Regions from separate parts of the Streptosporangium sandarakinum genome, predicted to be linked through region 1. Evidence: riboswitches for the same ligand, from Rfam matches in the RefSeq annotation. Region 1 holds a riboswitch; each other region holds the start of a gene.
What was found. A riboswitch is a leader RNA that binds a small molecule or an ion and turns the genes downstream of it on or off. The one in region 1 is predicted to bind cyclic di-AMP.
Positions count from the first base shown of each region.

Region 1 (2,191 bases):
GTGTTCTCGTGGTTGCGGATCCCTCTCTCCTCGTCCGCCATGCCGTAGCTGCGGGACAGCACCGTCCGGCCCTGGTGCGACAGCAGCACCACACCGGAGAACCCGCCCTCGGCGGCCAGCCGCGCCACGTACCGGTCATAGGCCCCGCCGGGCAGGGTGTCCGGCGGGATCCGGCCGTGTCCGGACGATTCGGTGTGGCCGGTCCCGGCGCTCACCAGCGGCGTGCCGGCCGCCACCGCGCCGGCGGCCGCCAGCCCGCCCCATTTGACCAGCCGCCGCCGGTCGATGCCGGGTAACGAATCCGAGCCCATGATCATGGTCCTTTCCGGCCGATGAAGCCGGTGCCGACAGTGATGCGTGATGGTTCACGCCTTCACTGAAGACGCGGGGCCGTTGCGGCGGCGTATGCGGTTTTCGATACGTCCGCGATACACGGAGTCCCTTGCCGCGAGCCGGGTATGAGGAGGCGGCGGCATGATCGGCCGCGTCGCCTGATCCGGCGACCTGGGAACGGAGGCCATCACCCCTGCCCGGAGCGCCGCGACGGCGACATGGAGCGCGAGAACCCGTGCGTGTCCGTCCCCGGACGGCCGGGCATTCCGCCAATGATCTTAACCATTATGTGATCTGCACCACAAAAATCATGATTTTTCGGTTTGATCACAGAAGTGTGACGAGCGTCATATTCACCCGATGAAATCGGTCCCTGAACAGCGGCTCGGCGATCACCGGAAGCGTTGTCGATCTATGTTTCTTTTGCGATTCCTTTGCCGAATCGTGAGGAGCGGGGGTAACTTCTGGCGTCGCGGCGAGCAAGCCATGCCGCCGCGCCGGGCCCGGTCCGTCATGCCGGAGCCCATGAAAGATCCATTCGGCCGCCGCGCCCGGCGAGAGACGCTCCCACCTGCGGCGGCCTGCCGAGTCCGTGCAGCCAGGAGGCACGGAGCCGGGGACCCACCGGCCGTGAGACACGGCCAGGGGTGAATCGGCGCGTCCGACGCGCCGTAGGGCTTCTTCCCTGCCCGAACCCGTCAGCTAACCCGGTAGGCGTCAGCGGAAGTCCCAAGGAGAAATCCTGTCTACCACCCTGCTTAACCCCCGTTCGTCGCGCTTTCTTCGCGTTTGTGCCAGTGGTTTCGCCCTCACCGTGACCGCCTCCGCCGGAGCGGTCACGATGAGCTCCACGGCCGCGCTGGCCGACACGGAAACCGGCTCCGTTCTCCAGGTCAGAAGCACCGCCTCTCGGGTTGAGAGCCCGGTCGCCGCCTCCGCCGCCTCCGCGGCGCACGTCAGCGCCAAGAAGACGGCGAAGGCGAAGAAGACCACGCTGAGCAGGACCGCGCTGCAGAAGGTGAAGGCCGCGAGGGCCGTCTCGACGGCCAAGAAGCAGATCGGCGATCCGTACCGGTGGGGAGCCTCCGGTCCCGGCGCGTTCGACTGCTCCGGTCTCGTCCGGTACGCGTGGCGCAAGGCCGGCGTCTCCCTCCCCAGGGTCACGACCAGCCAGTACCGATCCGTGCGGAAGAAGGTCTCGTGGAGCAGCCTGCGCCCCGGTGACCTGCTGTTCTTCTACGGCAAGGGCCACGTGGGCATGTACGTCGGCAAGGGCAGGATGGTCCACTCGCCGAGCAGCGGCAAGACCGTCAGGGTCGTCCCCCTGAAGGGGTACTACCGGTCCTCCTTCTCCGGGGCGGTCCGGCCCGGAGCCTGACGGATTCCGGCCGCCGCCCGCCAGGGAGGTGACCGGGAAGACGGCCCCGCCCGTCCCGCGAAGGGACGGGCGGGGCCGCCGCGCATCCGGGGCCGGTCCGGCCCGGGACGTGCCGCGACGCCGCCGGACCCCGCGGCGCGCCCGCCGCGCCACCGGGACGCCGCCGGTCGGCGTCCGGGGCCCGTCGCTACCATCGGGCGTGTGCGCGTCCCGACAGAGCAGCGCGTCCCGGCGGAGCGTCGTGCCGTGCTCGCCGGGATCCTGGCGATGGCGGGCGCCGCCCTGGTCACCGGCGCGAGCCCGTCTCCCGCGCCGCGCGATCCGTGGCCCGGCGACTCCGTCACCGTCCGCGGCGAGCACTCCGTCGTGATCGGCCACCGTGTCCCGCCGTCCCGCCTCGCCGACCTGGCGGCCAGGGCCGACCGCGCCCGCCGTACGGTCCTCGAGGTCTGGGGGCCGGTCCGGGCGGTGGTCCTGTTC
Region 1 is NZ_CP192034.1:2,468,285-2,470,475, forward strand. Features, by position in the region: gene ACQP10_RS11595 (serine hydrolase domain-containing protein) at 1-311, opposite strand, end outside; cyclic di-AMP (ydaO/yuaA leader) riboswitch at 906-1,065, shown strand; gene ACQP10_RS11600 (C40 family peptidase) at 1,175-1,711, shown strand; gene ACQP10_RS11605 (hypothetical protein) at 1,913-2,191, shown strand, end outside.

Region 2 (2,191 bases), 570 kb from region 1:
GATTGGGAGGTGACATCGCGAACCGGCCCCCGACGAACGCGATCGGCGATGGGTGGCGCGCAGGCCACTTTTGGGAGCGCTCCCACGAAGACTGGACGATGGGCAACCGGCGCGTCAATATGCCGAAACGTAACCGTTACATCGCGGGGTTTCCAGGGCGGTGAATGGTCATTAAGGTGACAAAATACGTGATCAGGTGTTTGGGAGCGCTCCCACCCCAACTCGGCACGGCGCGGCGAACGCCCGCCGACCCGGGACCATCCGGCACGTCAGGGACCGTCCGGCCCGGTCCCGTGGCGCGGGCGACCTCGGCGGAAAGCGATTTACGGCGGCGCGTGGACGGGTGCTCGCGGCGGGCCCATGACCGGGCGCCCCGGAGGACGCGTGGACGGGTGTTCACGGCGGTGCGCCCCGGCCGGGTGAAGGGCCGGTAAAAGCGTCGGGAAAAGCCGAGACGGCGACCCGGTCGTACCGGGTCGCCGTCTGGTGGCCCCCGCCGCCCCTGGAGGAGTGGGGTGGCGGGGAGGGGGTGAGGGAAGGGGGAGGGGGCTGAGAAGCCGTGAGGCGCCCGTCAGTCGTTGTAGTCCGGGTAACCGTAACCGTCGACCTGGGAGACCGGCCGGACGCGCTCCTCGACCTTGCCGTTGCCGGTGTTGCCCTCGATCGTGGTGATCGTGCCGTCGCCGTTGTCCTTCTTGACGAGGCCGACGTGGTCGATGGCGTCGATGTCGTTGCTGCCGCCCCAGTCGAAGAAGACCACGGCGCCGGGCTTCGGGGTCTGGCCCCAGCGCCCGTTGTCGGCGAACCACTTGGCGTAGGAGACGGTGTAGGCGTCCCAGCCCACGGTGTGCCGGGCGCCGGCCTGCTCGCCGACCCAGGAGACGAACATCGCGCACCAGGGGGCGTTGGCGTAGTCCTGGGTCCTGCCGCCGTCACGGGCGACGGTCTCCTTGGCGCGCTCGCTGGAGACGTACCAGTCCTGGAACTTGGTGCCGCCACCGGCGGCGTTCTCCGAGATGCCGATCTGCTTGGCGGCGATGTCGAGAACCCGCTGGGCGCTGGCCTTGGGCAGGCTCTGGGCCTGGGCCTCGGCATTGGTGTTCTTGCTGACGGATTCGGCCTGCGGGCCGGAGACGTGGCTGTCGGCGAGGGCGGGAACGGTGGTGGCGGCTCCGCCGGCGAGGACGATGGACGCACCCACGAGGACGCGGGCCAGGTTGTGCTTCTTGGGGGTGAGGCGGTTCTTGGCCATGCGGGGGTTCGACTCCTTGCTTCGCTTCCATACCGCCTACCGGGTTAGCTGACGGGTTCGGGCTGGGAAGTGCCCTACGGCGCGCGAAGGCGCTGATTCACCCCAGAAATTGGTTCCCCGGTTCCGCGAGAGCCGCGGATTCGGCGGCCGCGCTCATCGACCAATGGATCGATTGCGATGATGCGCGGTCGGGCAATGTGCCGGTGAGATACGGGTCTGTGGACCTCGGTACTCACCGCGAACGAGTAGAACGTACGTGCTGCTCCACGCCGATTGCAAGCTCTTGCATTGCCCTGACTTGGGAAAACACCGGTTTTCGATGATCGTCGACTTCCCGGTACGAAGATCGGGGACTTCGGGGCCGAGACTTTCGCAAGAGCCGGAAACCCTTGCTGCGCAGGGGTTTCCGCATTGCGGAGCCGGTGGGACACGGGCGTGCCGGACGATTTCTCCCGGCTGTAACCTTCCTCAAGGTAGATCTTTTTAAAGAGGGTTTGTTTTACCTGTTCAGCGCCCTCCCCAGGCGTCATATGAGCGGTGCGCGGACCCCGCGCCGGGCCCTCCGAGACCCGTGCCGGTCCCCGCGCATCCCCGCGTGTTCCGATGTTCACCCGCGGTTCCCGGCCGCGTAAGGCGCCCCGGTTACGGTGAGGCGATCGTGAACGGGTCATCGCCCGGCGTGGAGGAGGGGCGGGACCACGCGCGGGAACAGCCTTCGGCCGTCGCCTGGGCGGAGTCCCCCCTGCAACTGCTCTGCGTGGTCGAGGCATGCCACGCCGGGCTGCTCGGCGCCCACGTCAGGGTGATGTCCCGCGCCGGGTCGCGCCCGCTGGCCGCCACCCGCCGGGAACTGGCCCGCCTCGCCCTCCCCGCGGGCATGGAGCAGGCCCGCCCGGCGCCCGGACCGCCCAAGCCCCGGCGGGGCGCGACCTGGGTGAT
Region 2 is NZ_CP192034.1:3,035,691-3,037,881, forward strand. Features, by position in the region: gene ACQP10_RS13990 (CHAP domain-containing protein) at 572-1,252, opposite strand; cyclic di-AMP (ydaO/yuaA leader) riboswitch at 1,271-1,408, opposite strand; gene ACQP10_RS13995 (hypothetical protein) at 1,911-2,191, shown strand, end outside.
Region 2: linked by a shared signal. The riboswitch ahead of ACQP10_RS13990 (CHAP domain-containing protein) and the one ahead of ACQP10_RS11600 (C40 family peptidase) in region 1 are both predicted to bind cyclic di-AMP.

Region 3 (2,191 bases), 3.8 Mb from region 1:
GGCGGGACGACGCCGACCGGAGCGCGGCCGACCTGCGCGACCTGCCGCCCCGTCCCCCCGCCTCCGAGCTGCGCTACGACCCGCTCACCGAGGAGTGGATCGCGGTGGCCGGGCACCGCCAGAGCCGCACGTTCCTGCCGCCGGCCGACGAGTGCCCGCTGTGCCCCTCGGCTCCCGGCAGGCTCACCGAGATCCCCTCGCCCGACTACGACGTGGTGGTCTTCGAGAACCGCTTCCCGTCCTTCTCCGGCCAGCCGGTCGGCACCGCCCCCGTCGGCGGGCTGAGCGAGGTCCGCCCGGGGACCGGGCGGTGCGAGGTGGTGTGCTTCACCTCCGACCACGACTCCTCCTTCTCCCGGCTCTCCCCCGAGCAGGTCGAGCTGGTCATGGAGGCGTGGATCGACCGTACGGCGGAGCTGTCGGCGCTACCCGGGGTGGAGCAGGTCTTCTGCTTCGAGAACCGGGGCCCCGAGATCGGCATCACCCTGGCTCACCCGCACGGCCAGATCTACGCCTACCCCTACGTGACCCCCCGGACCCGGCTGTCCCTGCGGGCGGCCGAGCGGCACCGGAGGCGGACCGGCCGCGACCTGTTCGCCGACGTGCTCACCGCCGAGCGGGAGGCGGGCGTCCGCGTGGTCGCCGCCAACGAGCACTGGACGGCGTTCGTGCCGGCCGCGGCGCGCTGGCCGGTCGAGGTCCACCTCTACCCCCACCGCCGGGTGCCCGACCTGGGCTCGCTGGAGGCCGACGAGCGGGCGGCGTTCGGCCCCCTGTACACCCGGGTGCTTCGCGCCCTGGACGGGCTCTTCGGCGTGCCGCTGCCGTACGTGGCGGCCTGGCACCAGGCGCCGGTGCACACCGGCCGGGACCTGTCGTACGCCCACCTGGAGGTGTTCAGCATCCGCCGGGCGCCCGACAAGCTGAAGTATCTGGCCGGGTCGGAGTCGGCCATGGGCGCCTTCGTGAACGACGTCCTGCCGGAGGACACGGCCCGCCGCCTGCGGTCCCTGGCCGAGGGGTGAGCCGAAGGGTGAGCCGAGGGGTGATCGGCGTCCGGTCACGGAACGGGGTCGCGTGACCATCCGTTTACCATTGCTATCCTCACCCATTGGACTTTATGTCCGATATGCCTAATTCCGGGTGCGTCGCCCGGAAGCCGGGGAACCACCGCACCCGGGGTGAATCCACTTCGGTGGAAGGGCTCTCTCCCGCCCGAACCCGTCAGCTAACCCGGTAGGCGGTAGGAGAGGAGAGCCGTGGCGGCCCCGTCCCCCACGTCCCGTCGCCGTGCGGCCATGACCGTCTCCGCGGTCTCCGCCCTGGCGTTCGTCCTCGGCGGCGGACCCGCCGGCGCCGACCCCAAGCCGTCCGAGTCCGAGCTGCGCGCCGACCTCGCCAAGCTCACCAAGAAGGTCGACGGGCTCATCGAGGACTACGCGGCCAAGCGGGAGTCACTGCGCAGGGCCCGGCAGGCCGAGAGCCGGGCCAGGACCGCCCTGACCGAGGCGGAGCACGCCTACACCGAGGCCAGGGAGCAGGTCGCGGACATCGCCCGGCTCCAATACCAGGGCAGCGGCGGCCTGCCCGCCCTGCTGTTCGCCCCCCAGCCGGACGGCGCGGCGGTCACCGCGCAGCTCGCCGCCCAGCAGGGTGCCCACCTGCGGACCTTCGCCCAGAGCCGGGACCTGCGCAGGCGGGCGGCCGAGGAGGCCACCCGGCTCACCGGCCGGATCGCCGAGGAGGGCGAGGCCGTGGCCGCCCGGCGCCGCGACGCCGAGAAGGCCATCGCGGACGTCAAACGGAAGCTCGACGCGCTCGTCCCCGTGGGCTCGGGTCGCCGCGCCGACGGCAGCTGGGCGCCCCAGCTGCCCGCCGGCTCCGACAACATCACCGACCGCACCCGGATCATGCGCGGGGCGGTCGGGAAGCGGTTCACCCTCCCCCACGAGGTCGGCTGCTACCGCTCGGAGAACGACGGCGGCGAACACCCGCTGGGCCGGGCCTGCGACTTCATGATGAGCGCCGGCGGCTCGACGCCCACGGCGGAGCACGTCGCGCTCGGCGACGAGATCGCCGCCTGGGTCCTCAAGAACAGGGCGCGGCTCGGGGTCAAGTACGTGATCTGGCGCCAGCGGATCAACAGCGGCACCGGCTGGCGTGCCATGTCCGACCGCGGAGGCGTCACCGC
Region 3 is NZ_CP192034.1:6,303,985-6,306,175, forward strand. Features, by position in the region: gene galT (galactose-1-phosphate uridylyltransferase) at 1-1,025, shown strand, start outside; cyclic di-AMP (ydaO/yuaA leader) riboswitch at 1,121-1,257, shown strand; gene ACQP10_RS29040 (coiled-coil domain-containing protein) at 1,299-2,191, shown strand, end outside.
Region 3: linked by a shared signal. The riboswitch ahead of ACQP10_RS29040 (coiled-coil domain-containing protein) and the one ahead of ACQP10_RS11600 (C40 family peptidase) in region 1 are both predicted to bind cyclic di-AMP.

Region 4 (2,191 bases), 4.1 Mb from region 1:
TCCGGCGAGCAGTTCGCAGAACTCCTCGTCCCAGTGGATCATCTGGGCGCCGAGGCCCATGATCAGCAGGAGTGGCCGGTCGCCGGGAGATCCGAAGGTCTCGTAGGCGATCTCGATGCCGTTGGCCCGGACGCGCGTCGTCATGTCGCTCCCTCTCCCCGTCCGTCCGCGGGCGGGCCGGGTGGCCGCCCGGGCGGTTCCCGCCGCACGGAGCCGGCGGACCGGTGACCCGAAACAGAATGTCATTCTGCCCAGGCCGGGGCAAGGCATCCCCGCGCCGAAGGGCCGGAGACGCGGAACGGGAGCGGACGCCCTGCGCCGGCGTCCGCTCCCGCGTCCAGGGGAGGCTGGGGTTCGAAGCTCTTCGCTTCCGGCCGCCACGGTCTGACGGCGCCGTGACGACGCGACGGCCGTGTCGGTCCGGCGCCGTGACGACCCGATGGCCGTGATGTCCGGCGCCGTGACGGCGCGACGGCACCGCCACGGTTCGGCGCCGTCGCCGTCGTCACGATTTCGGCGGCGCCGCCCTTGTCAGGGCTTGACGGTGATCTGGACCGGCTTGGCCGGGTCGCTGTCCCGCTTGTTCCAGGCGCCGGCGGAGAACGGGACCGGGTGGTTCTTCTTGCCCGGGCCGTCGCCCCACTTGGTGATGACGTAGTCGACCTTGATGTGGCCCTCGCCGCCGTTGCCGTCCACACCGAGGGTGTCGGGGTTGAACGTGCCGCCGGTCAGGTCGGCGAAGGTCTTGGCGTCGAGGTCGATCATGACGCCGCTGCTGGAGGGGACACCGGGGCCGCGGTCGCCGACGAAGAACTTGGCCTTCTTGCCCTTGTAGATGACGTAGCCCTCGGTGAACAGCGGCCAGCTCGGGCTGGCGATCATGCCCTTCTGCATCGGCTTGCCGCTGGCGGGGAGGCCGGTGTCACCGGCGCGGCCGGAGGAGTCGTCCCAGAAGTAGGAGGCCGTGGTGTGGCCCTTCAGCATGACGGTCTTGGTGACCTTCTGCGGCTTGGCCGGGGCGGCCTTCTCCTGCGCGGCCTGCTCGGGGGCGGCCTGCTCGGGGGCGGCGGCGGGCTTCAGCGCGGCGGCCCGGACGGGGGCGCTCTCGGGGGCGACGGCCGCGACCTGCTCGGTCACCGCGGCGACCCGGGCACCGGCCGCGGGCACGTCGTGGTCGGCCGAGGGGAGGGCCGAGACGGCGGCGGCGGAGGCGAGGAGCCCGGCGCCGATCAGGCCGGCCACGGCGTAGCGGGTCTTGCGGGCGGTCTTACGGGGGTCCAGGGAGGAAGGCATGAAGAAAAGAACTCTTTCGCGAGGGAACGGGGCAGCCGCGTGCCATGTGCGAAAAGGCACCGGCGGGGTCGCGCTCACAGGGAAGAGGGGCGCAGGAGGAGATCAGGTGGTGCTACACGGAGCGCTGGGGGATGCCGCGACCGATCGCGGCGAGAGGGCCCAGGGGGCGTGAAAGTCTCAGAGGACCGGCACTGAAATGGTGTATACCGGTACGAAGGTGGCGCAGTCTCCCACTGGGGGATCTCCTCTCCATCTCGTCTACCGGGTTAGCTGACGGGTTCGGGCGGTGGAGTGCCCTACCACCGCGTGCGCGGCGGATTCACCCCGGAAGGGTGGGTCCCCGGTTCCCGTGGCCCTGGTGGCTTCGGGATTCGACGTCGGCCCGGCCGCTCCCTCGGATGAGGGTGCAGGTCACCTGCCGATGACTAGGACACTACCGGCCAAATCCGACAAAGCAAAGCAGAACCCATGGAAACGCCAGAAGATCTACCTTCTATAGCCAAGAAAGGGCAGACGACCGGGTTTAGCCTCCCCCGAACCGGCTCAGACCAGGGCATACACGCCGCGACGAATTACTTACAGGTGATTCACCGCCGCCATTCCCGGTGGTCCGGGCCGCCGTTCCCGCCCGGCCTCGCGGGCCCCGCGCCCGCCCCCGCGCCGGTCAGTCCCACCAGAACGACCAGGCGTTCCTGCCCATGATCTGCTCGGCGTAGCCGGCGAGCGTGCCGGCGCTGTAGATGACGCTGTCCGGGCAGAACGTCCAGTGCTCGGCCGCGACGTGCAGGGCGTGCTCCGCCGTCGTCGGGGGCGCCGCAACGCTCAGGTCAAGGGTGTTGAAACCCACGCCCACCAGCCGCGCCCCGAACCGCTCCTCCCAGCTCCGCACCACGGCGGC
Region 4 is NZ_CP192034.1:6,527,178-6,529,368, forward strand. Features, by position in the region: gene ACQP10_RS30020 (alpha/beta fold hydrolase) at 1-144, opposite strand, end outside; gene ACQP10_RS30025 (hypothetical protein) at 532-1,293, opposite strand; cyclic di-AMP (ydaO/yuaA leader) riboswitch at 1,534-1,671, opposite strand; gene ACQP10_RS30030 (DUF4253 domain-containing protein) at 1,958-2,191, opposite strand, start outside.
Region 4: linked by a shared signal. The riboswitch ahead of ACQP10_RS30025 (hypothetical protein) and the one ahead of ACQP10_RS11600 (C40 family peptidase) in region 1 are both predicted to bind cyclic di-AMP.